2 regions of the Streptomyces vinaceus genome follow, and region 1 is predicted to be linked to the other one. Evidence: riboswitches for the same ligand, from Rfam matches in the RefSeq annotation. Region 1 holds a riboswitch; the other holds the start of a gene.
What was found. Region 1 has a riboswitch for S-adenosylmethionine ahead of thrC (threonine synthase). Riboswitches for the same ligand answer to the same signal wherever they lie in the genome.

Region 1 (15,253 bases):
AGGCGGCGTACCGCCCTGATCGTCGGCGCGGTGGTGACGGTGTCGGCCGTCCTGCTGACCGGGCTGGCCTGGAAGGTCATGGACGCGGCGGACCGGGCGCGCGAACGGAGCGCGGCCGCGGCCACCTCCTCCGGCCCGGCGAGCGGCGGCAAGACCACCGGGTCCGGCGGGTCCAAGGGGTCCGGCGGGTCCACCGGGCCCGGCGGGTCCGCGGCGAGTACGCCCAAGGCCTCCAAGGCGCCCGCAGCCGTCCCCTTCCCCCAGGTTCGGCTGGACCAGGAGAACTCGATCGGCATCAAGGACCCGGTCCGGCGGGAGGACCGCACGGGGGACATCCGTCTGGACTGCGAGAAGAACAGCTGCGCGCTGGCGAGCGACACGAGCGTGATCGTCCAGCTGTACGCCGATCCCGGCACCGGCAACCTCGACACGTGCGGCCTCCTCACGAAGGCCGCCACGCAGCACGAGCTGCCGCTGGCCGCATCGGCGCCCGGCACCGAGATCTGCCTCCGGCACCCCTCGGGGGACATCGCACTGCTCGTGATCCAGACCAAGCCGGTCGTGCGGCTGCCCGATCTGCCCGGCTGGATCACCGCGGACATGACGGTGTGGCGCGCGGCCTGACGCGGCCAGCCCCCCAGGGGGTCAGGGCTCAGCCCCGGGCGGCCTCGACGAAGGCGCGGATCAGGGCGGGGTCCTTCACCCCGCGCTCCCGCTCCACCCCGCTGGAGACGTCCACGCCCCAGGCGCCGGTGGTCTCCACGGCCTCCCGGACGCTGCCCGGGGTCAGCCCGCCGGCCAGCAGCCAGCGGCCCTCGGGGGCGGTGAACTGCGCCGAGCCCCAGTTCCACGGCTTGCCGGAGCCGGGGTCGGGCGCGTCCAGCAGCAGCAGGTCCTCCCCGTACTCCCCGCAGCGCTCCACGTGCTCGGCGGTGGCCCGCAGCAGGGTCCGGCCCTCGGCGCGCAGCGCCTCGTAGTACTCCGGGCCCTCGTCCCCGTGGAGCTGGACCCCCCGTACGCCGCTCTCCTCGGTCAGCCGCCGCACCTCCTCGACCGGCTGCCCCCGGAACACCCCGACGGTCAGCACCGATTCCGGTACCCGCGCCGCGAGCTCCCGCGCCGCGTCGGCGCCGATCGTACGGGGGCTCCCCGGGGCGAAGACGAAGCCGACGGCGTCCGCCCCGGCCGCAACGGCCACGTCGACATCGGGCCCGGTCTTCAGCCCGCAGATCTTCACGAACAGCTCGCTCATCCCCCCAGTCAACCAAACCGCCCTGTTGGGTGGCGATCCGTCCCGGGGACCGGGCGGGTCCTTCCTTGCGCCGCTAGCCTGGAACGGGGGCTCACGCCCCGTGCACGGCACGCCACGCGGAGGACAACGGTGACGATCATGGTTGAACGGGCCACACCGATAGAGCAGGCGGCACCACCGACATTCGAGACGCTCCTGCGCACGGTCGAGGAGATGGACACACCTGACGGCTACAAGGCCGAGCTCATCCGGGGGAAGATCGTCGTGTCACCGTGGTCCAGGCTTCGCTACTCCCGTCGCATGCGGGCGCTGCGCGAGCAGCTTCAGGCGCACCTTCCCGAGGGGCATTTCGCAGACACCTCCCCTTTCCTCTTCCAGTTCCCGTCGGTTCAGCGCGGCTACGGGCCGGACCTGTACGTCGCGGACGAGGCCGCGTTCGATGAGGAGGGCCGCCACGCGGACGGCGCCGCCTTGTCCCTCGTCGGCGAGTTCACCTCCGTGTCCACCAAGGACGCCGACTGGGAGGAGAAGCTGGAGGTGTACGGCCGGATCGTGCCCGTCTACCTGGTCGTGGACATGCAGGGATCCGAGATCACCTGCTTCTCGGACCCCTCCCCGCAGGGCTACCGCTCTCGCAAGACCGTCGCCTTCGGCGAGGACTTGCCCGTCCCCGAGCCCTTCGGCTTCTCCCTCGACACCACCGGCTTCTAGGGGCCCCGGAAACGCCCGAGGGCGGCACCCCCCGTGTGGGGAGTGCCGCCCTCGGTCGAAGAACAGCCGATCAGCCAGGGGCCGATCAGAAGTCCATGTCACCGCCCGGCATGCCGCCGCCGGCCGGGGCGCCGGCCTTCTCGGGCTTGTCGGCGATGACGGCCTCGGTGGTGAGGAAGAGGGCCGCGATCGACGCCGCGTTCTGCAGCGCGGAACGGGTGACCTTCGCCGGGTCGATGATGCCCTCGGCGATCATGTCCACGTACTCGCCGGTGGCGGCGTTGAGGCCCCAGCCGACGGTCAGGTTGCGGACCTTCTCCACGACGACGCCGCCCTCAAGACCACCGTTGACGGCGATCTGCTTGAGCGGGGCCTCCAGGGCGAGCTTCACGGCGTTGGCGCCGGTCGCCTCGTCACCCTGCAGGTCGAGCTTCTCGAAGACCGCGGAGGCCTGGAGCAGGGCCACGCCACCACCGGCGACGATGCCCTCCTCGACGGCCGCCTTCGCGTTGCGAACGGCGTCCTCGATGCGGTGCTTGCGCTCCTTGAGCTCCACCTCGGTCGCGGCACCGGCCTTGATGACGGCCACGCCGCCGGCCAGCTTCGCGAGGCGCTCCTGGAGCTTCTCGCGGTCGTAGTCCGAGTCGGAGTTCTCGATCTCGGCGCGGATCTGGTTGACGCGACCCTGAACCTGGTCGCTGTCACCGGCACCGTCGACGATCGTGGTCTCGTCCTTGGTGATGACGACCTTGCGGGCGCGGCCGAGCAGGTCCAGGCCCGCGTTCTCCAGCTTGAGGCCGACCTCCTCGGAGACGACCGTGCCGCCCGTGAGGATGGCGATGTCACCGAGCATGGCCTTGCGGCGGTCGCCGAAGCCCGGGGCCTTGACGGCGACGGACTTGAAGGTGCCGCGGATCTTGTTGACGACCAGGGTCGACAGGGCCTCGCCCTCGACGTCCTCGGCGATGATCAGCAGCGGCTTGCCGGACTGCATGACCTTCTCAAGGAGCGGCAGCAGGTCCTTGACCGAGCCGATCTTCGAGTTGACGATCAGGATGTACGGGTCGTCGAGCGACGCCTCCATACGCTCCATGTCGGTGGCGAAGTACGCCGAGATGTAGCCCTTGTCGAAGCGCATGCCCTCGGTGAGCTCCAGCTCCAGACCGAAGGTCTGGGACTCCTCGACCGTGATGACGCCTTCCTTGCCGACCTTGTCCATGGCCTCGGCGATGAGCTCGCCGATCTGGGTGTCGGCGGCGGAGATGGAGGCCGTGGAAGCGATCTGCTCCTTGGTCTCGACGTCCTTCGCCTGCTCCAGCAGGGCGCCGGAGACGGCCTCGACGGCCTTCTCGATGCCGCGCTTGAGGGCCATCGGGTTGGCGCCGGCGGCCACGTTGCGCAGGCCCTCGCGGACGAGCGCCTGGGCGAGCACGGTGGCGGTGGTCGTACCGTCGCCCGCGACGTCGTCCGTCTTCTTGGCGACTTCCTTGACCAGCTCGGCGCCGATCTTCTCGTACGGGTCCTCGAGCTCGATCTCCTTGGCGATGGAGACACCATCGTTGGTGATCGTGGGGGCGCCCCACTTCTTCTCAAGGACGACGTTGCGACCCTTGGGGCCGAGGGTGACCTTGACGGCGTCGGCGAGCTGGTTCATCCCGCGCTCGAGACCGCGCCGGGCCTCCTCGTCGAACGCAATGATCTTGGCCATCTGAAGTGGTCCTCCAGGACTGGGGTTCCCCCTGCACCGTCGGGTACGAGGGGAGGCTTGGATTGCTCCGGACCGCGCCCGCGCCCGCGACGGACGGCCTGCGTGCCCGGCGGTTCCTTCCCGCCGGACCCTGCGGGCCTCACCGACCCGGTCCTGTGTAGTAGCACTCTCAAGCAGAGAGTGCTAACGCCAATGATTAGCACTCGACCCCCGAGAGTGCAAGCGGCTTCGGAGAAGGCGGGTCCCGGCCGGCCCCGGGCAGCACGAAGGGCCCGCACCCCTCCTCTGAGGTGCGGGCCCCGCGTGTACGTGTCGGTGGTCGATCGCGCCGGGACTAGACGGCGAGCTTGACCATGTCCGCCTGCGGACCCTTCTGGCCCTGCGAGATCTCGAACTCGACCCGCTGACCCTCTTCAAGGGTGCGGTACCCGTCCATCTGGATGGCGCTGTAGTGGACGAACACATCCGCACCACCGTCGACCGCGATGAAGCCGTAGCCCTTCTCCGCGTTGAACCACTTGACGGTGCCCTGAGCCATGCCTAACTCCCCTATTACTGGCCCTTGCGCAGGACCGCACTTCGCGGTCCCGGGTCAGAACTTGCGCCGGAACGCCTCGACCGGGGCTGAATGTATCTGCACCGCTGCTGTCTGCAACAGGTCAATCCGACGAGAAATCTGGACACGGGGATACATTGAAATAGAGTGAAAAGTTGGCATATTCCTGGGCAACTCGGACCCGGCATATCTCGCCAAAGCCCCATACCGCACTCGGACATTGACTCAATGTCAACCATCACGCGACCCGCTCATATGCGGCGGGCAAGAACAGCGGAGGGGACTTCCCCAACTCTACCGCGCCCAACCAAGCAGAATTACCCCCTCCGCTTTTACCGGAGGGGGTAATTCTGGGCTTTCGCGTATCAGCAGCCGCCCGCGACGGCGGGGATGATCGAGACGCCCGCGCCGTCCGGCGTCACCGCGTCCAGACCACCCTCGAAGCGCACGTCGTCGTCGTTGACGTAGACGTTCACGAAGCGGCGCAGCTTGCCCTGGTCGTCCAGGACGCGGGCGGCGATGCCCGGGTGGCTCGCCTCCAGGGAGGCGATGACCTCGGAGAGGGTCGCGCCCTCGGCGGAGACCTCGGCCTGGCCGCCGGTGTAGGTGCGCAGGATGGTGGGGATGCGGACGTTGACGCTCATGGCGCTACTGCCTTTCCGGGTGCGAGGGGAGGGGAGGGGTGTCCGGCGGATCAGGCCAGGCCGGCGGCGCGGAACGCGTCCAGGCTCGGGCGGATGGTTGCGGTCTGCCCGCTGTCCGCGGCCACCGCCTCCAGGGTCTTGAGGCCGTCACCGGTGTTGAGGACCACCGTGGTCAGCGCCGGGTCGAGCTGCCCGTTCTCGATGAGCTTCTTGGTCACGCCGACGGTCACGCCGCCCGCGGTCTCGGCGAAGATGCCCTCGGTCTGCGCGAGGATCTTGATGGCCTCGACGACCTGCTCGTCGGTGACGTCCTCGACGTAGCCGCCGGTGCGGCGGGCGATGTCCAGGACGTACGGGCCGTCGGCCGGGTTGCCGATGGCGAGCGACTTGGCGATGGTGTCCGGCTTCTGCGGGCGGACCACGTCGTGACCGGCCTTGAAGGCGGTCGAGACCGGGGAGCAGCCCTCGGCCTGCGCACCGAAGATCTTGTACGGCTTGTCCTCGACGAGCCCGAGCTTGATCAGCTCCTGCAGACCCTTGTCGATCTTCGTCAGCTGCGAGCCGGACGCGATCGGGATCACGATCTGGTCGGGCAGCCGCCAGCCGAGCTGCTCGCAGATCTCGTACGCCAGGGTCTTGGAGCCCTCGCCGTAGTACGGGCGCAGGTTGACGTTGACGAAGCCCCAGCCCTCGCCGAGCGGGTCGCCGATGAGCTCGGAGCAGAAGCGGTTGACGTCGTCGTAGTTGCCCTCGATGCCGACGAGGTCGCCGCCGTACACACCGGCCATGACGACCTTGCCCTGCTCCAGGTCGTGCGGGATGAACACGCAGGAGCGGAAGCCGGCCCGGGCGGCCGCGGCGCCGACGGCGCCGGCCAGGTTGCCGGTGGAGGAGCAGGACAGGGTGGTGAAGCCGAAGGCGCGGGCGGCCTCGACGGCGATGGCGACGACGCGGTCCTTGAAGGAGTGCGTCGGGTTGCCGGAGTCGTCCTTGACGTACAGCTTGCCGGTGACGCCGAGCTCCTTGGCCAGGTTGGCCGCGTCCACGAGCTTGGTGAAGCCGGGGTTCAGGCTGGGCTTGGAGGCCACGTCCGCGGGGACGGGCAGCAGCGGGGCGTAGCGCCAGATGTTGTTCGGGCCGGCCTCGATCGCCGCGCGCAGCGCCTCGGGGTCGCCGGCCGGGAGGTCGTACGCGACTTCCAGCGGACCGAAACACTCGACGCAGGCGAAGATGGGGCCGAGCTCGAAACGGGTACCGCACTCACGACACGAGAGGCCGGTGGCAGGTCCGAGATCGACAGAGGTGGCAACAGTCTGTGCAGCCATGATGGCGAGGCCCTTTCTCCTCATCTTCCCCATGGCGCACTTCGCCATGAGACGGAATTGGCACCTTCCCTAGCCGGGGACCTCGCTGCTGCAAGCAAGCGCGAGAACCGACTGGAGGGTTGCCGGGGCTTCAACGGGCCGTGTCCCTCTGCCCCTCTGGATGAGCGGTATGGCACCGGCTCGCGCGCTCTGCGGCACGTCCGGGCGTTTGTGCGCGGGGACCCCCGGCATGCGGTGGTCCTTCGCGTTGTTCAAGACTGTAACCGAAGGTCCGGGTGGTTGAGACAGCCGTCCGAACCGCGAGATGGATCACTTTTCGGCCGAAAGCGCCGAGGGCTACGGGCTACCTACGGACGACCAGGGAGTGCTGAACGTGCTGGAAGAGGTGGAGCGCTGGTTCGCGGACCGCTCCTGGTCCGCGGCCGACCGACCGCTCGACCAGCTGCTGTCGGCCAAGCGGGCGACGGGCACCACGGTCAGCGTGGTGCTGCCCGCGCTCGACGAGGAGGAGACGGTCGGGGCGATCGTCGAGGTGATCCGGCGCGATCTGATCGACGGGATGCGGCTGCCCCTGGTCGACGAGCTGGTGGTGATCGACTCGGGCTCCACCGACCGGACCGCCGAGGTGGCCGCCAAGGCCGGCGCCCGGGTGGTGCACCGCGACGAGATCCTGCCGCGGATCCCGGCCGTGCACGGCAAGGGCGAGGTGCTGTGGCGCTCGCTGCTGGTGACCGGCGGGGACGTGGTCTGCTTCGTCGACGCGGACCTGCGGGACTTCTCCTCCGCCTTCGTGTCCGGGATCGTCGGCCCGCTGCTGACCGAACCGGACGTGCAGTTCGTCAAGGCGATGTACGACCGCCCGCTGGGCGACGCCCCCGGCCAGGGCGGCCGGGTCACCGAGCTCGTCGCCCGCCCCCTGCTCAATCTCCACTGGCCGCAGCTGGCCGGCTTCGTCCAGCCGCTGGGCGGCGAGTACGCCGTGCGCCGGTCCCTGCTGGAACGTTTGCCCTTCCCCGTCGGGTACGGGGTGGAGCTCGGCCTGCTGGTCGACGCGCTGCACACCGTCGGGCTGGACGCGCTGGCCCAGGTGGACGTGGGCGTACGGCTCCACCGCCATCAGGACGGCCAGGCACTCGGCCGGATGGCGGCGGCGATCTACCGGACGGCGCAGCTGCGGCTCGCGCCCGGGAACTCCGCCGGCCACCGCTGGGGGCACCCGCCCGTACGGCCGGAGCTGACGCAGTTCGAGCGCGGCCCGGACGGGTTCACGCCGCGCACCCACCCCGTGGACACCGAGGAGCGGCCGCCGATGGCCGGGGTCAAGGAGTACTCCGGCCGCCGGGTGGCGTGAGGGAACTGACGTTTGAGCGGGCGGGCCCCGGGCTAGGTTCGCCGCATGGCTTCTCAGGTACTCGTTGCAGCGAACCGCGGCCCGCTCTCCTACGAACTCGGCGACGACGGCACCCTCACGGCCCGGCGCGGCGGGGGCGGACTCGTCTCCGGCCTCTCCGCCGCCCTCGCCCGCCAGCCGGAGGCGCTGTGGATCTGCGCGGCGCTGTCGGACGCGGACCGGGAGGCGGTCCGGCGGGGCGTCTCCGAGACCGGCGTCCGGATGCTGGACATCGATCCCACCACGTACGACGGCGCGTACAACGGCATCGCGAACTCGGTGCTGTGGTTCACCCACCACCACCTGTACGACATCCCGCGCGAGCCGGTGTTCGACGCGCGGTTCCGGCAGCAGTGGGACGCGTACGCCGCGTACAACCACGCCTTCGCGGTGGCACTGGCCGAGGAGGCGGGCGAGGGCGCGGCCGTGCTCGTACAGGACTACCACTTGGCGCTGGTCCCCGGTGAGCTGCGCGAACTGCGGCCCGACCTGAGGATCAGCCACTTCACGCACACCCCGTGGGCCTCGCCGGAGTTCCTGGGGATGCTTCCCGACGACATCCGCGCGCAGCTGCTGTGGGGGATGCTCGGGGCGGACGTCGTGGGCTTCCACACCTGGGCCTGGGCCGAGGCCTTCGTGGCCGGGGCGCACATCGACGACGCGAGCGGCAGCGCGGGACCGGCCGGGGACCGGCGGCGCGGCGTGCGGCACCGGAAGGCGGGCGCGGACGCGCGCTCCACCGAGGTGGCCGTGTACCCGCTGGGCGTGGACGAGGACGAGCTGCGGGCGCTGGCGCACCGGCCGGAGGTCAACGACAAGCTGGCCGCGCTGCGGACTGAGGTCGGGGACCGCAAGGCGATCGTCCGGGTGGACCGGACGGAGCTGTCGAAGAACATCATCCGGGGGCTGCTGGCCTACCGGGAGCTGCTGACGGCGCACCCCGAGTGGCGCGGGCGGGTGGTGCACCTGGCCTCGGCGTACCCCTCCCGGCAGGACCTGGAGGTCTACCGGTCCTACACGCAGGCGGTACGGGAGCTGGCCGAGCGGATCAACGAGGAGTTCGGTACGCGGGACTGGCAGCCGGTGCTGGTGTCGGTGAAGGACGACTTCGCCCGCTCCCTGGCGGCGTACCGGCTGGCGGACGTGGCACTGGTCAACCCGGTGCGGGACGGGATGAACCTGGTGGCCAAGGAGATCCCGGTGGTGTCGGACGCGGGGTGCGCGCTGGTGCTGTCGACCGGGGCGGGGGCGTACGGGGAGCTGCGCGAGGACGCGCTGACGGTGAACCCGTACGACGTGACGGCGACGGCGGAGGCGCTGCACGCGGCGCTGTCCATGCCGGCGGGCGAGCGGCTGGAGCGCACGAAGCGCCTGGCCGCCGCCGCCACCGCCCTGCCCCCGACGGCCTGGTTCACGGCCCAGCTGGACGCCCTGCGCGAGGCCTGACGGCAGCCGCTGCGCGGAGCGCTCCCCCTACCCGCCCTACCACCGTTTCCCGGGCCCTCCCGGCCCCGGGCGGGCCCGGGAGGTGAGGGGCCTGCCCCGGTGAACGGGACGGGGACGGGGAGGACCGGCCCCGCAGGGCCGGGCCTGTCAGCCGCGGATGGCTCCGGCCAGGGCGGCCAGGAAGCCGACCACCTCGGCCGGGCCGCCCAGGACCAGGTCGGCCCGGGCGGCGAGCTCGGGGACCTCCACCGAGCCACTGGCCACCAGCAGCCCCGGCAGACCGTCGGCCCGGCGCTTCTCCACCGCGGAGTAGGCGGCGAGGTCGCCCAGGTCGTCGCCCGCGTAGAGGACCGCCTCCGCATCCCGCTCCGCCACGAACTCCGTCAGGGCGACGCCCTTGTCCATGCCCGGGGGGCGCAGCTCCAGGACCGCGCGGCCCGGCTCCACCATGAGCCCGTGGCGGGCCGCCAGTTCGGCCAGGGGTTCGCGCAGTGCCGCGAAGGCCGCCGCCGGGTCGTCGGCGCGCCTCGTGTGGACGGCCAGCGCCCGGCCCTTCTCCTCGATCCACGTGCCGCGCCAGGCGCCGATGGACTCCAGGAACCCGGGCAGCTCCGCCCGTACGGCGGCGACCCCCGGGTGCTCGGCGGGGGCGTGGACGATGCCGGTCACCGCGTCCCAGCGCTCGGCGCCGTAGTGGCCGAGGACCACGAGGTGTTCCAGTCCGGGAACGCCGGCGAAGCCCCCGTAGCGGACGGCCACGCCGGCCGGCCGACCGGTGATCACGGCCACCGAATCGACCTCGGGGGCGAGTGCGGACAGGGCCGGAACGGCCCCTGGGTGGGCCCGGGCCTGGTCCGGGTCGGGGACGATCTCGGCGAGGGTACCGTCGAAATCGAGCGCGACCACGGAACGGCGGGGTGCGCGGAGCAGGGCTTCGAGGCCCTCACGTCCGGCAGCGGTGACGGGCATCGGCAAGTCGTGCGGATGGCTCCCCATACGGACGACCCTAACGGCCCCGCCGGGCCACGGCTACGGCGCGGCCCCCGGGCGCCACGGGCGGGCCTCAGCGCCGGGCCCGCTGCGCCTCGCGGATGCGGCGGAGCCTGTTGACGGTGCCGGGGGCGTGGGCCAGCGCGCGCGGGTCGTCCATCAGCGCGTTGAGCAGCTGGTAGTAGCGGACCGGGGTCATCCCCAGCCCTTCCCGTATCGCCCGCTCCTTGGCTCCGGGCCCGGGCCAGGTGCGTCCTTCGTACGCGAGCACCGCGGCCTCGGTGGCCGTCAGCCCCACGTCGTCCGTCATACCGCCAGATTAACGTCGCCCGGTGACAGCGGCCGGGCCGCGCCCCCCGGCGCCCGCCCGGCCCGCGCCGCCACCGCCCGCCCGGCCCGCGCCCCTACTGCGCGTCCGCCTTGCGCGCCGACTCGGCGATGGCCTCCAGGACCTTGGCCGGCTGTCCGCCCGGCTGCACGCTCTTGCCGATGTTCCGCTTGACGTCCTCGCTGACCCCGGCCCAGGACTTCTTGCCGACCGGGTAGAGCCGCGCGTTCGGCAGCGCCTGCAGGAACGTCTTGAGCTGCGTGGCCGAGCCGCCCGTACTGGCGTCCATCGCCCGGTAGCCGGTCGTGGTGGCCGGGAGCAGGTCGTACTTGTTGGTGAACGTCGTCACGTTCTTGGCCTCGTACAGGTAGTCCAGGAACTTCCCGGACTCCTTGCGGTGGCCGTTCTTGAAAGCCATCACCCAGTCCGCGACGCCCATCGTCGGGTGCTCGGTGCCGTCCTCGGTCGGCAGGGCCACCATGCCGAACTTCACGCCCTTCTCGGCCGCCTGCTTCAGCAGCGTGGGGTGGCCGTTGAGCATGCCGACCTCGCCCCGCGTGAAGGCGTCGAACGCGGCCTGCCGGTCCGTCTTCGCCGGCTCCAGCGCCCCGGTCAGCCCCTGGCCGACCATCTTGTCGCGCAGGAACTCGAACGTCTTGACGTTGTCGGCGGAGTCGATCGCGTACGCCTCCTCGTTGTCGGTGTAGCCGCCACCGCCCGCGAGCATCCACATCATCGTCTCGGCCTGCGCCTCCTCGCGGCCCAGCGGCAGCGCGAACGGCGTCGCCACGCCCGCGGCCTTGAGCTTCTTCGCGGCGGCCTCCAGGTCGGCCCAGCTCTTCGGCTGCCAGCCGCCCTTGGCGTCCTTCGGCAGGACCCCGGCGTCCGTCAGCAGCTTCTCGTTGTAGAAGAGCAGGCGGGTGCTGGCCACGAAGGGCATCCCGTACTGGACCCGCCGGACCTTGCCGGCGTCGGCGAGCGGCGCCAGGAAGTCGGCCTCGGTGCTGACGGAGAGCAGCTCCTCCGCCGTGTACAGCTTTCCGGCGGCCGCGTAGTCGGCGTACGCGCCGATCTGCGCGATGTCGGGGGCCTTGCCGGCCTTGACCATCTCGGCGACCTTGGCGTCGACCTCGGACCAGGAGTAGACGCTGACCTCGACCTTGACGCCCGGATGGTCCTTCTGGAAGCCCGCGGCGAGGTCCTTCCAGTAGCCCGCCGAGGAGTTCTGCGGATTGTCCCCGTAGTCGGCCGCCACGACCCGCAGGGTCACCTCGTTGTCCCCGGTGATGCTCCCCACGGCTCCGCAGCCGGTGAGTGCCGCGGCGGTCAGGCTCAGCGCGGCGCCGGTCGCGGCCAGGCTCTGGTAACGGCCCTTCACAGTTCTCGATCCACCCCTTGTTGTACGTACGATCCACGTAAGGTCTACACCACTTTGGCGGCTCGTCCACATCCGGAACGCACGGTGTGCGGTTCGTCGCCCGACCAAGGCGTTCGATTTTGTATGGCCGCTCAACAATCCCCTCCAATGGACTAGACCTTTCCCCGCCGAGCACGCGAGACTGTCACCTGTGAAACCCGTGAAACACGTCATCGCCCTCGATGTGGGCGGCACCGGGATGAAGGCCGCCCTCATCGCCGACGACGGCACCCTGCTGCACGAAGCGCGCCGCGCCACCGGCCGCGACCGGGGCCCCGACGCCGTCGTCGAGACGATCCTGGAGTTCGCCGCCGAGCTGTCCGCCCTCGGCCGCGAGCGCTTCGCCGCGCCCGCCGCCGCGGCCGGCGTCGCCGTCCCCGGCATCGTCGACGCCGAGAACGGGATCGCCGTGTACGCGGCGAACCTGGGCTGGCGCGACGTACCCATGCGCGAGCTGCTCAGCGGCCGGCTCGGCGGCATCCCGGTCGCCCTGGGCCACGACGTCCGCACGGGCGGACTCGCCGAGGGCCGCATCGGCGCCGGCCGGGGCGCCGACCGCTTCCTGTTCGTCCCCCTCGGCACCGGCATCGCCGGCGCCATCGGCATCGCCGGCCGCATCGAGGCGGGCGCCCACGGCTACGCGGGCGAGATCGGGCACATCGTGGTCCGCCCCGGCGGACCCGCCTGCGGCTGCGGCCAGTACGGCTGCCTGGAGACCCTCGCCTCCGCGTCCGCCGTCAGCCGCGCCTGGGCGGCCGCCTCCGGCGACCCGGCCGCGGACGCCGCCGACTGCGCCAAGGCCGTGGAGTCCGGCGACGCCCGCGCCCACGAGGTGTGGCTGGCCGCGGTCGGCGCCCTCGCCGACGGCCTGGTCACGGCGATCACCCTGCTGGACCCGCGCACGCTGATCATCGGTGGCGGGCTCGCCGAGGCGGGGGAAACCTTGTTCACACCACTGCGGACGGCCGTCGAGGAGCGCGTGACGTTCCAGCGGCTGCCCGACATCGTGCCGGCGGCCCTCGGGGACACCGCCGGATGCCTGGGCGCAGGGCTGCTCGCCTGGGACCTACTCGCCACGGAGGTACCTGCCTGATGTCCGGAAGCGCACACAGCACCGTTCTCTCCGGCGCCAGGGTGGTCCTGCCCACCGGGACCGTGGCGGGCGGCCGCGTCATCGTCGACGGCGAGCGCATCGCCGGCAGCGCCGGCGAGGGCGCGCGCACCGTCGACCTGTCCGGGCACTGGCTCGTCCCCGGCTTCGTGGACATGCACAACCACGGCGGCGGCGGCGCCTCCTTCACCTCCGGCACCGCCGAGGAGGTCCTCAAGGGCGTACGGACGCACCGCGAGCACGGCACCACCACGCTCGTCGCCTCCACCGTCACCGGCGACCTGGACGAACTGGCCCGCCGCGCCGGACTGCTGGCCGAGCTGACCCAGCAGGGCGAGATCGCCGGCGTCCACTTCGAGGGGCCGTTCATCAACCCCTGCCGCAAGGGCGCCCACAAGGAGGACCTGCTCCGCGACCCCGACCCGGCCGAGGTCCGCAAGCTGATCGACGCCGCGCACGGCGCCGCCCGCATGTTCACCCTCGCCACCGAGCTCCCGGGCGGGCTGGACTCCGTACGGCTGCTGGCCGAGCACGGGGTCATCGCCGCGATCGGCCACACCGACTCCACCTACGAGCAGACCCGCCAGGCCATCGACGCGGGCGCCACCGTCGCCACGCACCTGTACAACGCGATGCCCGGAATGGAGCACCGCGCACCCGGCCCGATCGCCGCCCTGCTGGAGGACGAGCGGGTCACCGTCGAGCTGATCAACGACGGCACCCACCTGCACCCCGCGATGCTGGAGCTGGCCTTCCACCACGCGGGCGCGCACCGGGTGGCGCTGATCACCGACGCGATGGACGCGGCCGGCTTCGGCGACGGGATCTACCACCTGGGGCCGCTGGAGGTCGAGGTCAAGGAGGGCGTGGCCCGCCTCGTCGAGGGCGGTTCGATCGCCGGCTCGACGCTGACCCTGGACACCGCGTTCAAGCGGTCGGTGACCCTGGACAAGCTGCCCGTGGAGTCGGTGGTGCAGGCGATCTCGGCCAATCCCGCCAAGCTGATCGGCCTGTACGACGAGGTCGGCTCGCTGGAGCCGGGCAAGTACGCCGACCTCGTCGTCCTGGACGCCGAGTTCGACGTCAAGGGCGTCATGCGGCGCGGCGAGTGGATCGTGGACCCGCTGGCCTGAGGGCGGCCGCGGCCGCTGGTCCGAGCAGGTACGCAGGGGAGCGGACGGCCCGCGGGACTGGGCCGCCCGCACTCCTGTTTGGCATGATCCCGGCACACACCGAGACCGGGGCCTGCCATGATCCTCACCGTGACGCTCAACACCGCACTCGACGTCACCCACCACGTACCGAAGCTGATTCCGCACACCTCGCACCGGGTCACCGCCGTGAGCGAGCGGCCGGGCGGCAAGGGCCTCAACGTCGCCCGGGTACTGGCCGCGCTCGGGCACGAGGTCACCGCGACCGGCTTCACGGGCGGGCGCACGGGCGCCGTCGTACGCGAACTGCTCGCCGGCACCGACCGGCTGACGGACGCTCTGGTCCCCTGCGCGGGCACCACCCGGCGCACCCTGGCCGTGGTCGACGAGGCCTCGGGCGACACCACGCAGTTCAACGAGCCGGGCCCGCTGATCGGTTCCGCGGAATGGGCCGCCTTCCTCGGCCGCTACGAGGAGCTGCTGGCCGGGGCCGCCGCGGTGGCCCTGTGCGGCAGCCTCCCGCCGGGCGTCCCGGTGGGCGCGTACGCGGTGCTCGTACGGGCGGCCCGCGCGGCGGGGGTGCCGGTGCTCCTGGACACCAGCGGCGAGGCCCTGCGCCGCGGGGTCGCCGCCCGGCCCGAGATGATCAAGCCGAACGCAGCCGAGCTCGCCGAGCTGACCGGCTCCCGCGAGCCCCTCCAGGCCACCCGCGACGCCCGCCGCCGCGGCGCGCACGCCGTGGTGACCTCGCTCGGCCCGGGCGGGCTGCTGGCGGCCACCCCCGAGGGCACCTGGCGGGCGGCCCCACCGCGCGCCCTGACGGGCAACCCGACCGGAGCGGGCGACTCCGCCGTGGCGGGCCTGCTGTCGGCCCTCACGGAGGGCCTGGACTGGCCCGCCCGCCTGACCCGGGCCGTGGCCCTCTCGGCGGCCACGGTGCACGCCCCCACGGCGGGCGATTTCGACCCCGGCACCTACGAGGAACTACGCCACACCATCACGATCACCGCCGGCAACTGACGCCCCCGCCAGGGGACATCGGTACCGGATCGGCACATGACGGGTCCGGCCCCACCGCGTGCGCGGTGGGGCCGGACCCGTTTCGAAGCCGTGGCGGGAGGTCAGCGCTTGACGTGGCCCCGGCCCAGGTCGAGCTGGTCGAAGACCGCGTCGCACTGGTCACCGGACTCGCACGAGATCTTCATCGTGTTGGTGCCCTTCTTC
Region 2 (15,253 bases), 1.2 Mb from region 1:
CACCTGGAAGGGCTGTTCGGCGTCGAAGGCGGCGGTGGCCTCGCGGCCTTCCGCACCGCGCTTCCAGGTGGAGGCGTAGACGACGATCCGGTCGGGATCCAGACGCAGTGCCATGTTGTGCAGGAAGGCCTGGATGCCGCCCGGGCGCGGCGGGAAGTCGTTGGTCACGATCAGGGTCTTGTGCATCGCCTGCCGACAGTACCGGACACCCCCCACCGGGCCCCGCCCCGGCCGCGGGCCGTCCTACTCCGTGCCCAGTTCCTGGCGCAGGCTCGCCTGCCAGGCCAGGGTCAGGCCGGGCAGATCGCCGCCGACGGTGTCCGCCAGGGCGGTCGCCAGGGGCTCGCGGCCCGCCCGTTCGTAGAGGCGGACCAGGGTGGCGTCCCCCCATTTGGCCGCGATCAGCCGGCAGGCCAGCCAGGCGCCCTCGTACGCGCGGGCCAGCGCCTCCGGGTCGCCCCCGAAGGCGAACTCCCCGTCGGCGGGGAGCGCGGCCGGCAGCCGGCCGCGGCGGACCGCCCGGCCCAGCGCCGGAGCGGCCTCCTGCGCGGTGGCGGCCCCGCCGCGGTACGCCGCCCAGTCCGCGAAGCCCTCCGACAGCCACAGCGGGGTCTTCGCGGTGGTCGCGGCCCGGGTGGCCACGTGCGTGACCTCGTGGGTCAGGACCACGCCCCGCCCCGCGGCGCTGAGCTCGGCCCAGCCCTCCGGGTTGACGACGACCCGGTCGGCGGGGGCCGCCGCCGCGCCCACCCGGCCCGTCGTGACGGCCCCCATGCCCCGGTACTCGGCGGCCGGCCGCCCCAGCAGCCGCGCCATCAGCTCCAGGGAGCCCGGCACCAGCACCACCACGCGGCCCGCCCACTTCCCCGGCCAGGCGGCGCTCGCCGCGGGCACCGCCCGCTCGGCCTCGGCCGCGACGGCGGACAGCTCCTGCGCGGGCCGGCCGACCCCGAGCACCAGCGCGTGCGCGCCCCGGACCACCTCCACCGGCCCCTGGTCCCACAGCTGCGGCTGCGCGCCCGGCGCCGCGGCGTCCCCGGTGACCCGCCACGCCCCGCCGGGCCCGCCGTCCCGGCTCAGCCGCACCTCGCGCGCCGAGCCGGCCGGGGCCGCGTCGTAGCCGGCGAGCCGGTAGCGCAGTTCCGCGCGGGCGGTGGCCCGGTCGCCGTCCCGGCGGACCGCGGTGACCTCGTACGCCCACCCCTCCAGCGGGATCCCGGCGAGCCGCGCGGGCGGGGTCCGCGACCAGGCGGCGACGGCCTCCCGGACGTCCCGCTCGGCGGGGTCCCGCACCGCGGGCGCCCCGCACCCCGCGAGCAGCACGCTCAGCAGGAGCGGCAGGACGCGTACGAGGAGGGGCCGACGGACCGGGGACATCCGACGATCGTACGCACGCCCCGCGGGGCGCCGGGGGCAGGGACGGGTCAGGGACGGGTCACGGAGGACACCGGCATCATCCCGACCGGGTCGTAGCGCACCCGCGCCCCCGGGTACGGGGCGTGCACCACCTGGCCGTTGCCGACGTACATGCCGACATGGCTGGCGTCGGAACGGTAGGTGACCAGGTCGCCCGGCTGCGCCTGCGAGAGCGGGACCTGGCGGCCCGCGTACCGCTGGGCCTGCGAGGTGCGCGGCAGGGAGACGCCCGCCTGCCGGTACGACCACACCATCAGCCCGGAGCAGTCGAACCCGGAGGGCCCGGTGGAGCCCCAGATGTACGGGCGCCCCACGGCGGAGCGGGCGGCCATCACGGCGGTGGCGGCGCGGCCCGAGGAGGGGCCGAGCGAGTTCGGCTCGGGCAGGCCCGCGGGGCGCTCGCCGGAGCGCGAGGCCCGCTCGAAGTCGGCCCGCTCCTGGCTGGGCATGGCGGCCAGGAGCCGGCGGGCGGAGGCCAGCTTGGCCGTGACGGCACGCTTCTGGCGGGCCACGTCGGCGCGTACGGCGTCGAGTTCGGCCAGCTTCTCGGAGGCCTCGTGGCGCTGCTGGGCCAGCCGGCGCTGCTCCTTGCGCAGTTCGTCGAGCTGCCGGGTCTGCCGGTCCGTCAGCCGGTTCAGCTGGGCGGCCTTGTCGAGGTACTCGTCCGGGTTCTCGGAGAGCATCAGCTCGACGGCGGGGTCGATGCCTCCGGAGCGGTACTGGGCTCCGGCGAAGGTGCCGAGGAGGCCGCGCATGGTGTTGATGCGGTCCTGGCCGCGGGCCAGCGCGTCCTGGGCCCGGTCGATCTCGCCCCGGAGCCGCGCGGCCCGCTCGCCCGCCTGGTTGTAACGCTCGGTGGCCTGTTCGGCCTCCTCGAAGAGCCGGTCGACCTGGGCGCGGGCGCCGCCCGCGGGCTCCTGCGGCAGGGTGGGGGCCGCGCTGGCCGTCGCGCCCGTCAGGGCTGCCACGGCGGTGGCCGCGGCGGCGGTCAGGACGGTGACCTTGGTGTTCCTGTCGAGGCTGCCGAGCCCGGGCCGACGATGGGACGCCACTGGAACCGCTCCCTTCCGCTGCGCGGGACCGGGTCCGCCCTCCGTGGACGGCCGTGTGCCGGGTTCCGCGCTGGCAGACAGTAACCGCGCCACCACGCACCGGCCAACGACCCCCGGGGAGCGGACACGACGACGCCCCGCCTCTGACGCAGGTCACCGGCGGGGCGTGTGGTCACAACGGGGCCGCGGAATTCGCCCGGATGGGCGGTGTGCGGCGCGTCCCTCGGCGGGCTCGCGGCCCGCGGGAGGGGTCAGCCGACGCGGACGCCGAACTGGAACGGCATGTTGCCCATGGCCTCGTACTTGACGCCGCCGCGCGGGTTGGAGGCGTGCAGGACCTGGCCGTTGCCCGCGTAGAGGCCGACGTGGTGCAGGTCCGAGTAGAAGAACACCAGGTCGCCGGGCTGCAGCTGGCTCATGCCGATGCGCGTGCCGTCGTTGACCTGGGTGAAGGTGGTGCGCGAGATGCTGACGCCGGCCTGCTTGTAGGCCCACTGGGTCAGCCCCGAGCAGTCGAATGCGTTCGGGCCGGTGGCGCTGGAGACGTAGGCGCTGCCCAGCTTGGTCTTGGCGGCCGCCAGGGCGGCGCCGGCGCGGCCCGAGGCCTTGACGTTGCCGAGGTCGGCGCGGTCGCTCTCGCTGCGGCTGGCGCGGGCGTCGTCGTCCTTGATGGACGCGCGCTCCTGCGCGGTGAGGGTGTTGAGGAGGGCCTGGGCCTCGGCGAGCTTGTCCTGCGAGGCCTTCTTCTTCTCGCCGAGCTCCTTGCGGGTGGCGTCGAGGTCGGCCAGCTTGCCGGAGGCCTCCTGGCGCTGCTGCGCGAGCGAGCGCTGCTTGGCCTGGATCTTCTGGACCGCCTCGACCTGCTTGCCGCTCAACTGCTCCAGGGTAGAGGCCTTGTCGAGGTAGGTCTCGGGGTCGCCGGAGAGGAAGAGGGCGACGGACTGGTCCATGCCGCCGGTGCGGTACTGGGCGCTGGCCATCGAACCCAGCGTGGTGCGCAGCTGGTTGAGCTCGTCCTGGCCGCGGGCGACCTGGTCCTGGAGCTGGCCTATCTCCTTTTCGAGCGTCTCCTGGCGCTGCTTGGCGCCGTTGAACTTCTCGGTGGCCTGCTCCGCCTCTTCGTAGAGGGCGTCGACCTTGGCCTTGACCTCGTCCTTGCTCGGCTGGGCCGGAGCGGCGGAGGCGCCGTGTGCGGAGAGGGCGACGGCCGCGGCGGCCGTGGCGGTCAGCACGGTCACACGAGTGCGGGTCGGCTGCTTGGGTCGACGGTGGGACGCCACGAAGGCGAGCTCCTTCTTCCTAGAGCCGCCGAAGGAACGCGACTCGGCGACACCTTCGCCGGCACCCCGAATGGGTGACCTACCGCACGAAGGTTTGAGCCGACCCTAGTGACCTCGCTGTGATCAGTTCAAATCCTGTCGGCAAAAAACTTGGCTGCCGACCAGGTTCTTTACCTACAGCCCACGCTCTGTGCAGGGGACTTGACGGTACGTTCCCTGCCCGCCCCGCTAAATCGGGCATTCCACCGAGGAGTTACGAAACGCGCGAAAGCCGCTTCAGCAACAAAGCGGACGTCACCGGCCGGGCGCCGGCCTTCGCCACCCCATCGGCCACCTCGCGGTCCGTGGAGACCACGACCACCGGCCGGCCGGGCGGTTCCGCCCGCACCAGCTGGCGGATCAGCTCGTCCGCCGTCACGCCGGGCTTGGAGAAGAGCACCCGCACGCCGCGCGGCGGAGCGAGCAGCACCGGGGCCGCCAGTTCCGCGCCGTCGAAGACGCACGTCATCTCCGCGCCCGTCTGCGCGGCCAGCATCGACAGCCCGCCCAGCAGCCGCAGCCGCTGCTTCTCCAGCGGCATCGTCGGATAGCCGGTCTTGGTCACGTTGTACCCGTCGACCACCAGATGGGCCTGGGGCAGCGCCAAGAGCTGGTCCAGCAGCGCCGGATCGGTCTCCGACAGGGCGCGCGCCGCGATGTCCTTCGGGGTCATCCGGCCCGGCTCCACCGCGTCCACGGTGTCGGCCGGACGCGTGGAGACCGGCGGCAGCGCCAGCTCGCGGCGCAGCCCCTGGGCCGCGTCCAGCACGGTGTCCAGCAGCAGGCGCAGCCGCATGTCCTCCACGCTGCGTCCCTCGCGGGTGGCGCGGCGGGAGGTCTCCAGCGCCGTTTCCACCTCCGCGAGGCGGGACTTGAGGCGCCGGGTCTCGCTCTCGGCGGCGGCGACCTGCGCGGCCGCGTCGCCCCGGATCCCGTCGATCTCGGCGGTGACCTTGCGCAGGGCCGCCTCGCCGCGCTTCACGTCGCTCTGCGCGCTGCGCAGCTTGCGCTGAAGCGATTCCGCTTCCTTGCGCGCCGCGTCCAGCTCGGCCCGCACCTGCTCACCGCCCAGGCGCTGCGCGTCCCGCGCGTGGGCCAGTTCCTCGCGCAGGCGGTCCAGTTCGCGCCGGGTCTCCTCGTCGACCCGCTCGGCGTCGGCGCGCTGCGCCTCCTCGCCCGCGGCGGCCACCAGCTTCACCCAGCCGACCGGGCGCAGTACGTACGCGGCGGCCGCCACGTCCAGCGGGTCCGCCGCGGCGGGCGGGGCGCCCGACTCCAGCGCACCGGCCAGCTCGGCCTGCGCCTCGCGCAGCTTCTCGGCGACGCGGCCCCGGAACACGGCGTCCGTCTCCACCGCCGCGGCCATGGCGTTGCCCGCGAACTTGGCGCGCCGGGTCGGGGTGAACCGGGCGTACTGGCGCAGCTGCGCCGGGAGGTCCGCGACCGTCAGTGCGCCGAAGGCGTCCGAGACGAGCGCGACGACCCGGCGCCGCACGCCTTCCGGCAGCGGGCGGTCGAGCACCTCGGCGGCGTCGCCGGCCGCGTCGGCCGGCTCAGCGCCGCTTGCTGGCTCCACAATCCGTCACCCCTACCGTCATTCACCTGTGGGCGGGGCTCCGTCAGGAGTCCGCACCCGGCCTGTCCACGAGCTCGATCTGGTCCACCGCGTTGCACCACCGGCAGCGGACCGACTCGATGGTCTCATTGACCACCTCGCGTTCCTCGACCTTGGGCTCCCCGGCGAGATCCAGGTGGACGTACTCCACGACCTTCGACGAACGGGTGACGTCGAAACGCGTGAGGTTGCCGCACAGCGTGCAGCGCCACCGGGTGGTGTCGGTCGGCAGGGGAACCGTCATCAGGCCGCTCTCTCCTTCGTAGCTCATTCAATTAAAGCCGCCGTCCGCGTCAATCGGCGGACCGCAGCACGTAACCCTACGGCCTGCCGGTGCTCGGGGCGGGTCCGCTTGGGTCATGCTCGATCGCATGATCGTAAGGTGGCAGGCCCTCCGGGAGGCCGCCCGGGGCCCGGTGGTCGTCCATGCGCTGATCGCCGGCTGCTGCGTGGTGTTCCTGCTCGGCCCGGCCTCGGGGCTGAATCCCTCGTACGGGACGGGCGAGCGGTTACTGGAGACGGGGACCGCGTACTTCCGGCGCTGGGGCGTGGTCCCCGACGAGCTCTTCACCGGCTCGGCGCGGGCCCTGCTGACCCCGCTCACCGCCCTGTTCGTGCACGGCAGCTGGCTCCACCTGCTCGGCAACATGCTGTTCCTGTACGTCTTCGGCGTGATGACGCAGGAGCGGATGGGGCGGCCGGAGTTCCTGTCGTTCTACGTCTGCACGGGCTACCTGGCGCTGGCGGCGTACGCGGCGGCCAACGCCTCCTCGGCGCAGACGCTGGTGGGTGCCTCGGGCGCGATCTCGGCGGTGCTGGGCGCCTTCCTGTGCCTGTTCCCGCGGGCGCGGGTGACCAGCCTGTTCCCGTTCCTGCTCTTCCTGCCGCTGCGCTTCCCGGCGTGGCTGGTCCTGCTGTTCTGGTTCGCCCTCCAGTGGGTGGCCGCGCACCGCGCGGGCAGCGGCCCGGGGGTGGCCTACCTCGCCCACCTGGTGGGCTTCTCGCTGGGCTTCGTCTACGCGTGGGTGCGCTATCGGCGTACGACTAGAGTGAGGCGACCAGCGACGGCCACCGAGGGAGACAGCCAGCCGTGATCACCGCGATCGTGCTCATCAAGACCAGCGTGGACCGCATCCCCGAGATCGCCGAGTCGATCGCCGCGCTGGAGAACGTCAGCGAGGTCTACTCCGTCACCGGGACGTACGACCTGATCGCCCTGGTCCGCGTGGCCCGCCACGAGAACCTGGCGGACATCATCCCCGGCCGCATCAGCAAGATCCCGGGCGTCGAGGCGACCGACACCCACGTGGCCTTCCGCACGTACTCCCAGCACGACCTCGAAGCCGCCTTCGCGATCGGCCTCGACGCGTAGCGGACCCTCCCTCACAGCCCGGGCAGGGCCTCCCCCGGTCGCGCCACCAGTCCCGGACCAGCTCCGGGGTCCAGTGGGCATCGCCGTCGCACTCGAAGCCGGCCATCGGGTCCTGCCAGGCGGCGGCCATGACCCGGTGGGTCTCCTCGGGCGTGCGCGGCCGGCGGTAGACGAACTCCTGGCCGTACTCGTCGTCGTACAGGACGTGATCCGGTGCGACCCCGCGCCCCGCCCAGCACGTGTCGGTCGCCGCCCCGTAGAACGGTCCGGGCACGTTGCGCCAGTTGCGCTCGGACCACGCGTGGGGCCGGGCACCCCACGTCGCGTTGTATGCGGGCACCCACTGCGCCAGGCCCGGGAGCGGCTCACCCTCCGCACAGGCGCGCAGCGTCGGCATCGGGTCCCAGTACGTCATGATCCGCAGCGTCTCACACGGCCGGGACGCAGCGGCCTTCCTCGGTGCGGTACTGCCACTTGGCCCCCTCGGCCACCAGCTCCTTCACGGCGCCGACGAAGCGGTCGACGTGCTCGTCCGGGGTGCCGGCGCCGAAGCTGACGCGGATCGCGTTCAGGGAGCGCTCGCCCGGTGCCGCCTCGGGGGCTCCGCACTCGCCCTGGGCCTGCGGCTCGCTGCCCAGCAGGGTGCGGACCAGCGGGTGGGCGCAGAACAGGCCGTCGCGGACGCCGATCCCGTACTCGGCCGACAGCGCCGCCGCGAAGTGCGAGCTGTTCCAGCCGTCCACCACGAAGGAGATCACGCCGACCCGCGGGGCCTCGTCGCCGAAGAGGGAGAGGATCCGGACCGCCGGGACCTCGGCGAGACCCTCGCGGACCTTCGCGATGAGGTGCCGCTCGCGGGCGACGAGGTCCTCGAAGCCCGCCTCGGTCAGGGCCCTGCAGGCCGAGGCGATCGAGTAGACGCCGATCACGTTCGGGGAGCCGGCCTCGTGGCGGGCCGCCGTGGTGTGCCACTCAACGTCGACGCCGCCGTCCGCGCGGCGGGCGACCTTGCGCGAGGCGCCGCCGCCGGCCAGGTACGGCTCCGCCTCCTGCAGCCAGTCCGCCCGGCCGGCCAGCACGCCCGAGCCGAACGGCGCGTACAGCTTGTGCCCGGAGAAGGCCACCCAGTCCACGTCCAGCTCCTGCACGGAGACGGGGTGGTGCGGGGCCAGCTGGGCGGCGTCCAGGACGATCCGCGCGCCGTGGGTGTGCGCCGCGGCGGCGAGCTCCTTCACCGGCCACAGCTCGCCGGTGACGTTGGACGCGCCGGTGACGCAGACCAGGGCCGGGCAGTGGGGCTCCCGGTCGGCGAGGGCCCGCTCCAAGGTGGCGACGGCCTCGTCCGGGGTGCGGGGGGCGTTGAGGTACGTGACCTGCGCGTCCCCCCACGGCAGCAGCGAGGCGTGGTGCTCGGTCTCGAACACGAACACCTGGCAGTCGGCGGGCAGCACGGCGGCGAGCAGGTTCAGCGAGTCGGTGGTGGACCGGGTGAAGACCACCTGATCGGACGGACGGCAGTCGAGGAACTCGGCGACCGTCGTCCGGCTCTGCTCGAAGAGGTCCGTGGACAGCTGGGAGAGGTAGCCGGCGCCGCGGTGGACGCTTCCGTAGTACGGGGCGTACGCGGCGACGTCGTCCCAGACCCGCTGGAGCGCCGGAGCACTGGCCGCGTAGTCGAGGGCGGCGTACGTGACCTCGCCGCCCGTCACGAGCGGGACGGTGACCTCCCGGCCGAGGACCGGCAGCGGCTCGGCACAGGCGGGGGCGACGGAGACGGGGGCGCAGGCGGAGGCGACGGCGGCGTTCGGGTACGTGGACATGGCGGTATCTCCCCGGCAGGACAGGCTGAATGGCTTCGGAAGGCCCGTACGCGGGTGCCCGGACGTGCGTGCGCGACTGCGCGGTGGCACACGTGCCGGCGGTACGGGAATTGCCTCGACGCGCGGACGATTCGGGGCCGCACGGAGGGTGAAGAAGGGGCGGAGACGCCCTATCGCATTCGCTTGCTCACGGAAAAGCTCCTCGAGAGACCAGGACCCCTGGTGTCGAGGGATCCGCGCTTGCCGCAGGCCTTTCTGCCTACGACCTGGTCATCACCCGGGGCACCCCGCCACGGAAGGAGGGTTGCCGGACAGCAAGCCGGGGCCAAAACGCTGTCACTCGTGACCTGGTCAGCATCCTGCCACAAGATCCCCCGCGCGCAAGACCCCGGTCCGCATGGTGATACGCGGGAACCGGGGCCGGGCCGGAAACGATCAGCGGCTACGCGTTGGCGACGGACCGCTACGCGTTGCTGGCCGCCACCCAGCGGTCCAGCGCCGCCTTGGCCGCGCCCGAGTCGATGGACTCGGCCGCCCGGGCGATCGCGGCGCGGATCTCGTCCTCCAGGGAGCCCGCGCCCGGGTCCAGCGCCACCAGGGCCGCCGCCGAGTTCAGCAGGACCGCGTCGCGCACCGGGCCGCTCTCGCCGGCCAGCAGCCGACGGGCGACGTCCGCGTTGTACGAGGCGTCCGCGCCCCGCAGCGCCGTGACGTCGACCAGCGGGATGCCGACGTCGCGCGGGTCGAACGGCTGCTCGTCCACCCGGCCGTCGCGGACCCACCACACCCGGGAGGTCGCCGTCGTCGTCAGCTCGTCCAGGCCGTCGTCACCGCGGAACACCAGCGCCGAGGAACCGCGCTCCGCCAGCACGCCCGCCACGATCGGCGCGACCCGCGCGTCCGCGACGCCCGTGGCCTGCGCCCGTACGCGCGCCGGATTGGTCAGCGGGCCGAGGAAGTTGAACGTGGTCCGGATGCCCAGCTCCTTGCGGGCCGCCGCCACGTGCCGCAGCGCCGGGTGGAACTTCACCGCGAAGCAGAAGGTGATCCCGGCCTCCTCCGCGACCTCGACCACCCGCGCCGGGGTGAGGTCCAGGTTGACGCCGAGCTTCTCCAGCACGTCCGAGGACCCGCTCGCGGAGGAGGCGGCCCGGTTGCCGTGCTTGACCACCTTGGCGCCCGTGCCGGCCACGACGATCGAGGACATCGTCGAGATGTTCACCGTCTTGGCCCCGTCGCCGCCCGTGCCGACGATGTCCACCGTCCGGCCCGGGACCTCGATCAGGTTGGCGTGGTCGTACATGGACCGAACGAGGCCGTTGATCTCCGAGACCGTCTCCCCCTTGGCCCGCAGCGCCACCACGAAGCCCGCGATCTGGGCGTCGGTGGCCTCTCCGCGCATGATCCGGTCCATGGCCCAGGCGGTCTCGTCGGCGCGCAGGTCCTGGCCGGACAGCAGGGCATCGAGGACGCCCGGCCAGCCGCGGGCCGCCACGCTGTCGCCGCCTGCCGGGGTCGCAACGTTCATGGTCCGCTCCTGCTGTTGATCGGCCACCCGATTTCGGGGCCCACTCGAATGGGAAGGGGTTCAGCCTATCCAGCCCCGGGGACGGCAAAGAGCCCCGTCCGGACACTGGACGGGGCTCTCGCCGTGGCGACACGAGGACTGACCTGGATCAGTCCCTCAAGCGGGATCAGTGGTGGCCGTGGCCGCTCTGGATCTCCTTGTACTCCTCCACCGTGGGCTTCGGAATCTGGTTGTCCTGCGCGTAGTAGCCCTTGCTGAGCTTCGCGCGGAGCTTCTCGGCGCGGCCGACCTTGCGCTCGACGCCGTTCTCGTCGACCGTCGGGCCGATCTCGACCGGCTTGTACTGCTCGTGCGCGGTCAGCGTGTGCAGCTTGCCCTGCGTCAGCGGCTCGTGGACCTCGACGAACTCACCGTGCGGCAGGCGCTTGATGATGCCGGTCTCGCGACCGTGCAGCACCTTGTCCCGGTCCCGGCGCTGGAGGCCGAGGCAGATCCGCTTGGTGATGACGAAGGCGATGACCGGACCGACGAAGAAGCCGATGCGGGCGAACCAGGTGATGTTGTTGATCGACAGGTGGAAGTACTGCGCGAACATGTCGTTTCCACCGGCGATCAGCAGGATGACGTACCACGTCAGCCAGGCCACACCGAAGGCCGTACGGGTCGGGACGTTGCGCGGGCGGTCCAGGATGTGGTGCTCGCGCTTGTCCCCGGTGACCCAGGACTCGATGAACGGGTAGACCGCGATCGTGGCCAGCACCAGCGGGAAGATCACCAGCGGGATGAAGACGCCGAGGACCAGCGTGTGGCCCCAGAGGTTGATCTCCCAGCCGGGCATCGCACGGATGAGGCCCTCGGAGAAGCCCATGTACCAGTCGGGCTGCGCGCCGGTGGACACGTGGTCCGGCCGGTACGGGCCGAGCGCCCAGATCGGGTTGATCGAGGCGATCGCCGCGATGGCCGCGATGACACCGAAGACCAGGAAGAAGAAGCCTCCGGCCTTGGCCATGTAGACCGGCAGCAGCGGCATGCCGACGACGTTGTTGTTCGTCTTGCCGGGACCCGCGAACTGGGTGTGCTTGTGGTAGAAGACCAGGATCAGGTGGGCCACCAGCAGGCCCATCATGATGCCGGGCAGCAGCAGGATGTGGATCGAGTAGAACCGGGCGACGAAGTCGCTGCCGGGGAACTCGCCGCCGAAGAGGAAGAACGACAGGTACGTGCCGACGATCGGCACGGACAGGATCGCGCCCTCCATGAAGCGGACACCGGTGCCCGAGAGCAGGTCGTCCGGCAGGGAGTAACCGGTGAAACCGGTGAACATGCCGAGGACCAGCAGCAGGAAGCCGAAGATCCAGTTGACCTCGCGCGGCTTGCGGAACGCGCCGGTGAAGAACACGCGCATCATGTGCACGAGCATCGCCGCGACGAAGATCAGCGCCGCCCAGTGGTGGATCTGACGGATCAGCAGGCCACCGCGGACGTCGAAGCTGATGTCCAGCGTCGAGGCGAAGGCCTCGGACATCTGGACGCCCTGCATCGGCACGTACGAGCCGTGGTACACGACCTCGTTCATGCTCGGGTGGAAGAACAGCGTCAGGTACACACCCGTGAGGATGATGATGATGAAGCTGTAGAGGCAGATCTCACCCAGCATGAAGGACCAGTGGTCCGGGAAGATCTTGCGCATGTTGGACTTGGCCAGGCTGTAGATGCCCAGGCGGCCGTCGGCCCAGTCCGCTACCCGCTCGCCCTTGGAGGGCGCCGAGCGCTTTGTGTCAGTGGCAGTGCTCATCCGCGCTCCCAGAATGCAGGACCGACGGGCTCTTCGAAGTCGCCGAGCGCTTCGAGGAAACCTTCACCGTTCACGCCGATCCGCAGCTGCGGAAGCGCGTGGCCGGCCGGACCGAAGATGACTCGGGCGCCGTCGGAGAGGTCGAAGGTGGACTGGTGGCACGGGCAGAGCACGTGGTGGGTCTGCTGCTCGTACAGGCTGATCGGGCAGCCGACGTGGGTGCAGATCTTCGAGTAGGCCACGATGCCCTCGTGGGACCACTCGAGTTCCTGCTTGTCCTTGATGTCCTCCGGCTTGATGCGGACGATCATCAGGGCGGCCTTGGCGATCTGCGTCTGGAAGTCGTGCTGCTCCTCCTCCAGGCCCTCGGGCCTGGCGAAGGTCAGCGAACCGACCTGCACGTCCTCGGGACGCAGCGGCTCGTTCGTGTTGTCGTTGATGAGCAGCTTGCCCCGGCTCCACACGGTCTTGCGCAGCTTCTCCTCGGGCAGCGGGCCCAGGTCGCGCATGATCACGAGAGCGGACAGCGGCAGCATCGACAGCGCGCCCAGCATGGTGTTGCGGATCAGCGGGCGGCGGGCGATGCCCGACTCCTCCGCGCCGTCCGCGAAGTCCTGCATGACCTTGGCCTTGAGCTCCGGCGACGCCGCGATCTCGTGGCGCTCGTCGGCGACCTCGACGTCGGACATCAGGGTGCGGGCCCAGTGGACCGCGCCCGCGCCGATGCAGAAGAGGGCCGTACCCAGGGTCAGACCGAGCGCGAAGTTCAGCGCGCTCACCTTCCCGATCGGGAAGATGTAGACGATCTTGTCGACCGGGAGGGTCACGTAGGAGGCGATGAAGCCGATCGTGGCCAGCATCGACAGCGTGAACAGCATCGCCACGGTGCGCTCGGAGCGCTTCGCGGCCCGCTCGTCGATGTCCTGGATACGGGGCTTGTGGACCGGCAGGCCCGGGTCGGCGAACGGATCGTCCGCGACTGCTACGCCACCGTGGTGCGCGTCGCCCTGCTCGCTCGGCAGGTGCTTCTCTTCGGGAATGTCTTGGCTACTCATGACTTCTTGGCCTTAGCGGTGTGGGCCGCGACCCAGACGGCGACAGCGATCAGCGCACCCAGACCGAAGATCCAGCCGAACAGACCCTCGGAGACGGGGCCGAGGCCGCCGAGCTTGAGACCACCGGGGCTGGTCGACTCATCGCCGTTCACGTGCTGCAGGTACGCGATGATGTCCTTCTTCTCCTTCGTCGGCATGGTGCTGTCCGGGAAGGAGGGCATGTTCTGCGGGCCGGTGAGCATGGCCTCGTAGATGTGCTTCGGCGAGACGCCCTCAAGGTTCGGGGCGTACTTGCCGTTCGTCAGCGCGCCGCCCTCGCCGGTGAAGTTGTGGCACTGCGCGCAGTTGTTGCGGAAGAGCTCACCACCCCTGGCGACGTTGGCGCCCGCCGGGTCGTACTGCTTCTCGGTCGGCACGATGGGGCCGGCGCCGAGGGAGGCGATGTAGGCGGCGAGCTGGTCGATCTGCGCCTGGTCGTAGATGACCGGCTTCTTCGGCACCTGCACGCCGGGCTGCTGGGCGGGCATGCGGCCCGTGCTCACCTGGAAGTCGACGGCCGCGGAGCCGACGCCGACCAGGCTGGGGCCGTCAGTGGAACCCTGACCGCCGGTTCCGTGGCAGCTTGCGCAGCCCACGGCGTAGAGCTTCTTGCCCTCCTCGATGGCGAGGGACTGGGCGGTTTCATCGGCCTGCGCCTTGCCCGCGGGGGCGAAGGCGGCGTACAGCCCCCCAGTGGCCGCCAGCGCGAGGAGTAGAACGACGACCGCCGCCAGCGGATGGCGTCGTCGTGCGGAGAGCTTTTTCACGGATTACCCCGGTGTCAGGATCTTCTGCGTCGGTGTGTCTGGATGGAGTGCCGGGTCTGGGCCCGGTGACGTGTTCGCTACTTGATCAGGTAGATCGTCGCGAAGAGGCCGATCCAGACGACGTCGACGAAGTGCCAGTAGTAGGACACGACGATGGCCGACGTGGCCTGTTCGTGGGTGAACCTCTTGGCCGCGTACGTCCGGCCGAGGACCAGCAGGAAGGCGATGAGACCGCCCGTCACGTGCAGACCGTGGAAGCCGGTGGTCAGGTAGAACACCGAGCCGTACGGACCTGACTTGAGAGACATGCCCTCGTGCTTGACCAGCTCGGTGTACTCGAACACCTGGCCGCCAATGAAGATCGCACCCATGACGAATGTGATCATGAACCACGACCGGAGCTTCTTCACGTCACCGCGCTCCGCGGCGAATACGCCGAGCTGGCAGGTGAGGGAGGAAAGCACCAGGATCGTCGTGTTCGTCGCCGAGAAGGGCAGATTCAAGGCCGAAGCCTGCTCTGTCCAGTACTCGGCGCCTGTCACGGATCGCAGGGTGAAGTACATCGCGAAGAGGGCCGCGAAGAACATCAGCTCGGAACTCAACCAGATGATGGTTCCGACGCTGACGAGGTTCGGCCGGTTGACCGTCGGGTGCGCGTGCCCGGTATCTACTGTCGTTGCTGTCGCCACGACCGACATTATGTCGGTCGCTTATCCCGCCCTCACCCCGGGGGGTGCCGTTCGGAGTGTCAGGGGCGTGTGCAAGGCCCGAACGGCCCATCAGATCGGCCCCGGACCTTCATCGGCGAGGCTGTTCGAACCGATGTTGACACGGGTGCGGACGGAGTAGCATCCCGCGCAACATCAACGTGATTCACGGCACCGTGGAGGAACGAAATGCGGTCGACTGCACGGGTTCTGGTCTACAGCGACGACGCGGGCACCCGCGAGCAGGTGAGGCTGGCGGCCGGGCGCAGGCCGGCCGCGGACCTGCCGCCCGTCGAGTTCGTGGAATGCGCCACCCTCCCGGCCGTCCTCAGCGAGCTGGACGCGGGCGGGATCGACGTGTGCGTACTGGACGGCGAGGCGGTCCCGGCCGGCGGCATGGGGGTGTGCCGGCAGATCAAGGACGAGATCTTCCGGTGCCCGCCGGTGCTTCTGCTGATGGGACGTCCGCAGGACGCCTGGCTGGCCACCTGGAGCCGCGCGGACGCGGCAGTGACGCTGCCGGTGGATCCGGTGGAGTTCGCGGACACCCTGGCGGCCCTGGTGCGTTCGCGGCTGTCTTCGGCCGCCTAGACGATGTCCGCCGGCGCGCGGGAGTCCGTACGGACTGCGGCGCGCCGGCGGAGGACGGTGCGGGTCCGCCCGGCCCCGGAGCGGGGGCCGGCCGGTCTCAGACCTGCGGGCGCAGCCGGGCCTGGTCGATCGGACTGCGGCCTTCCTGGGTGCCCTTGAGGAGGGCGCTGCCGTCGC

Region 2: another riboswitch for S-adenosylmethionine. It lies ahead of CP980_RS24050 (aminotransferase class V-fold PLP-dependent enzyme); the one in region 1 lies ahead of thrC (threonine synthase).

Annotation. Positions count from the first base shown of each region.
Region 1 covers NZ_CP023692.1:4,116,211-4,131,463, reverse strand. Annotated here, with positions in the region: gene CP980_RS18640 (serine/threonine-protein kinase) at 1-624, shown strand, start outside; gene CP980_RS18635 (phosphoribosylanthranilate isomerase) at 653-1,252, opposite strand; gene CP980_RS18630 (Uma2 family endonuclease) at 1,466-1,963, shown strand; gene groL (chaperonin GroEL) at 2,049-3,671, opposite strand; gene CP980_RS18620 (cold-shock protein) at 4,006-4,209, opposite strand; gene CP980_RS18615 (MoaD/ThiS family protein) at 4,593-4,871, opposite strand; gene thrC (threonine synthase) at 4,922-6,220, opposite strand; SAM riboswitch class I at 6,214-6,363, opposite strand; gene CP980_RS18605 (glucosyl-3-phosphoglycerate synthase) at 6,570-7,547, shown strand; gene CP980_RS18600 (alpha,alpha-trehalose-phosphate synthase (UDP-forming)) at 7,593-9,032, shown strand; gene otsB (trehalose-phosphatase) at 9,180-10,028, opposite strand; gene CP980_RS18590 (DUF3263 domain-containing protein) at 10,096-10,332, opposite strand; gene CP980_RS18585 (extracellular solute-binding protein) at 10,427-11,728, opposite strand; gene CP980_RS18580 (ROK family protein) at 11,928-12,860, shown strand; gene nagA (N-acetylglucosamine-6-phosphate deacetylase) at 12,860-14,011, shown strand; gene CP980_RS18570 (1-phosphofructokinase family hexose kinase) at 14,129-15,049, shown strand; gene CP980_RS18565 (CBM35 domain-containing protein) at 15,151-15,253, opposite strand, start outside.
Region 2 covers NZ_CP023692.1:5,329,123-5,344,375, reverse strand. Annotated here, with positions in the region: gene CP980_RS24090 (glycosyltransferase family 4 protein) at 1-186, opposite strand, end outside; gene CP980_RS24085 (hypothetical protein) at 244-1,377, opposite strand; gene CP980_RS24080 (C40 family peptidase) at 1,425-2,468, opposite strand; gene CP980_RS24075 (C40 family peptidase) at 2,720-3,748, opposite strand; gene CP980_RS24070 (NYN domain-containing protein) at 4,002-5,366, opposite strand; gene CP980_RS24065 (hypothetical protein) at 5,407-5,646, opposite strand; gene CP980_RS24060 (rhomboid family intramembrane serine protease) at 5,774-6,496, shown strand; gene CP980_RS24055 (Lrp/AsnC family transcriptional regulator) at 6,493-6,774, shown strand; gene CP980_RS24050 (aminotransferase class V-fold PLP-dependent enzyme) at 7,203-8,594, opposite strand; SAM riboswitch class IV at 8,826-8,942, opposite strand; gene trpD (anthranilate phosphoribosyltransferase) at 9,058-10,122, opposite strand; gene qcrB (cytochrome bc1 complex cytochrome b subunit) at 10,289-11,917, opposite strand; gene qcrA (cytochrome bc1 complex Rieske iron-sulfur subunit) at 11,914-12,972, opposite strand; gene qcrC (cytochrome bc1 complex diheme cytochrome c subunit) at 12,969-13,778, opposite strand; gene ctaE (aa3-type cytochrome oxidase subunit III) at 13,856-14,476, opposite strand; gene CP980_RS24020 (DNA-binding transcriptional response regulator) at 14,675-15,076, shown strand; gene CP980_RS24015 (L,D-transpeptidase) at 15,174-15,253, opposite strand, start outside.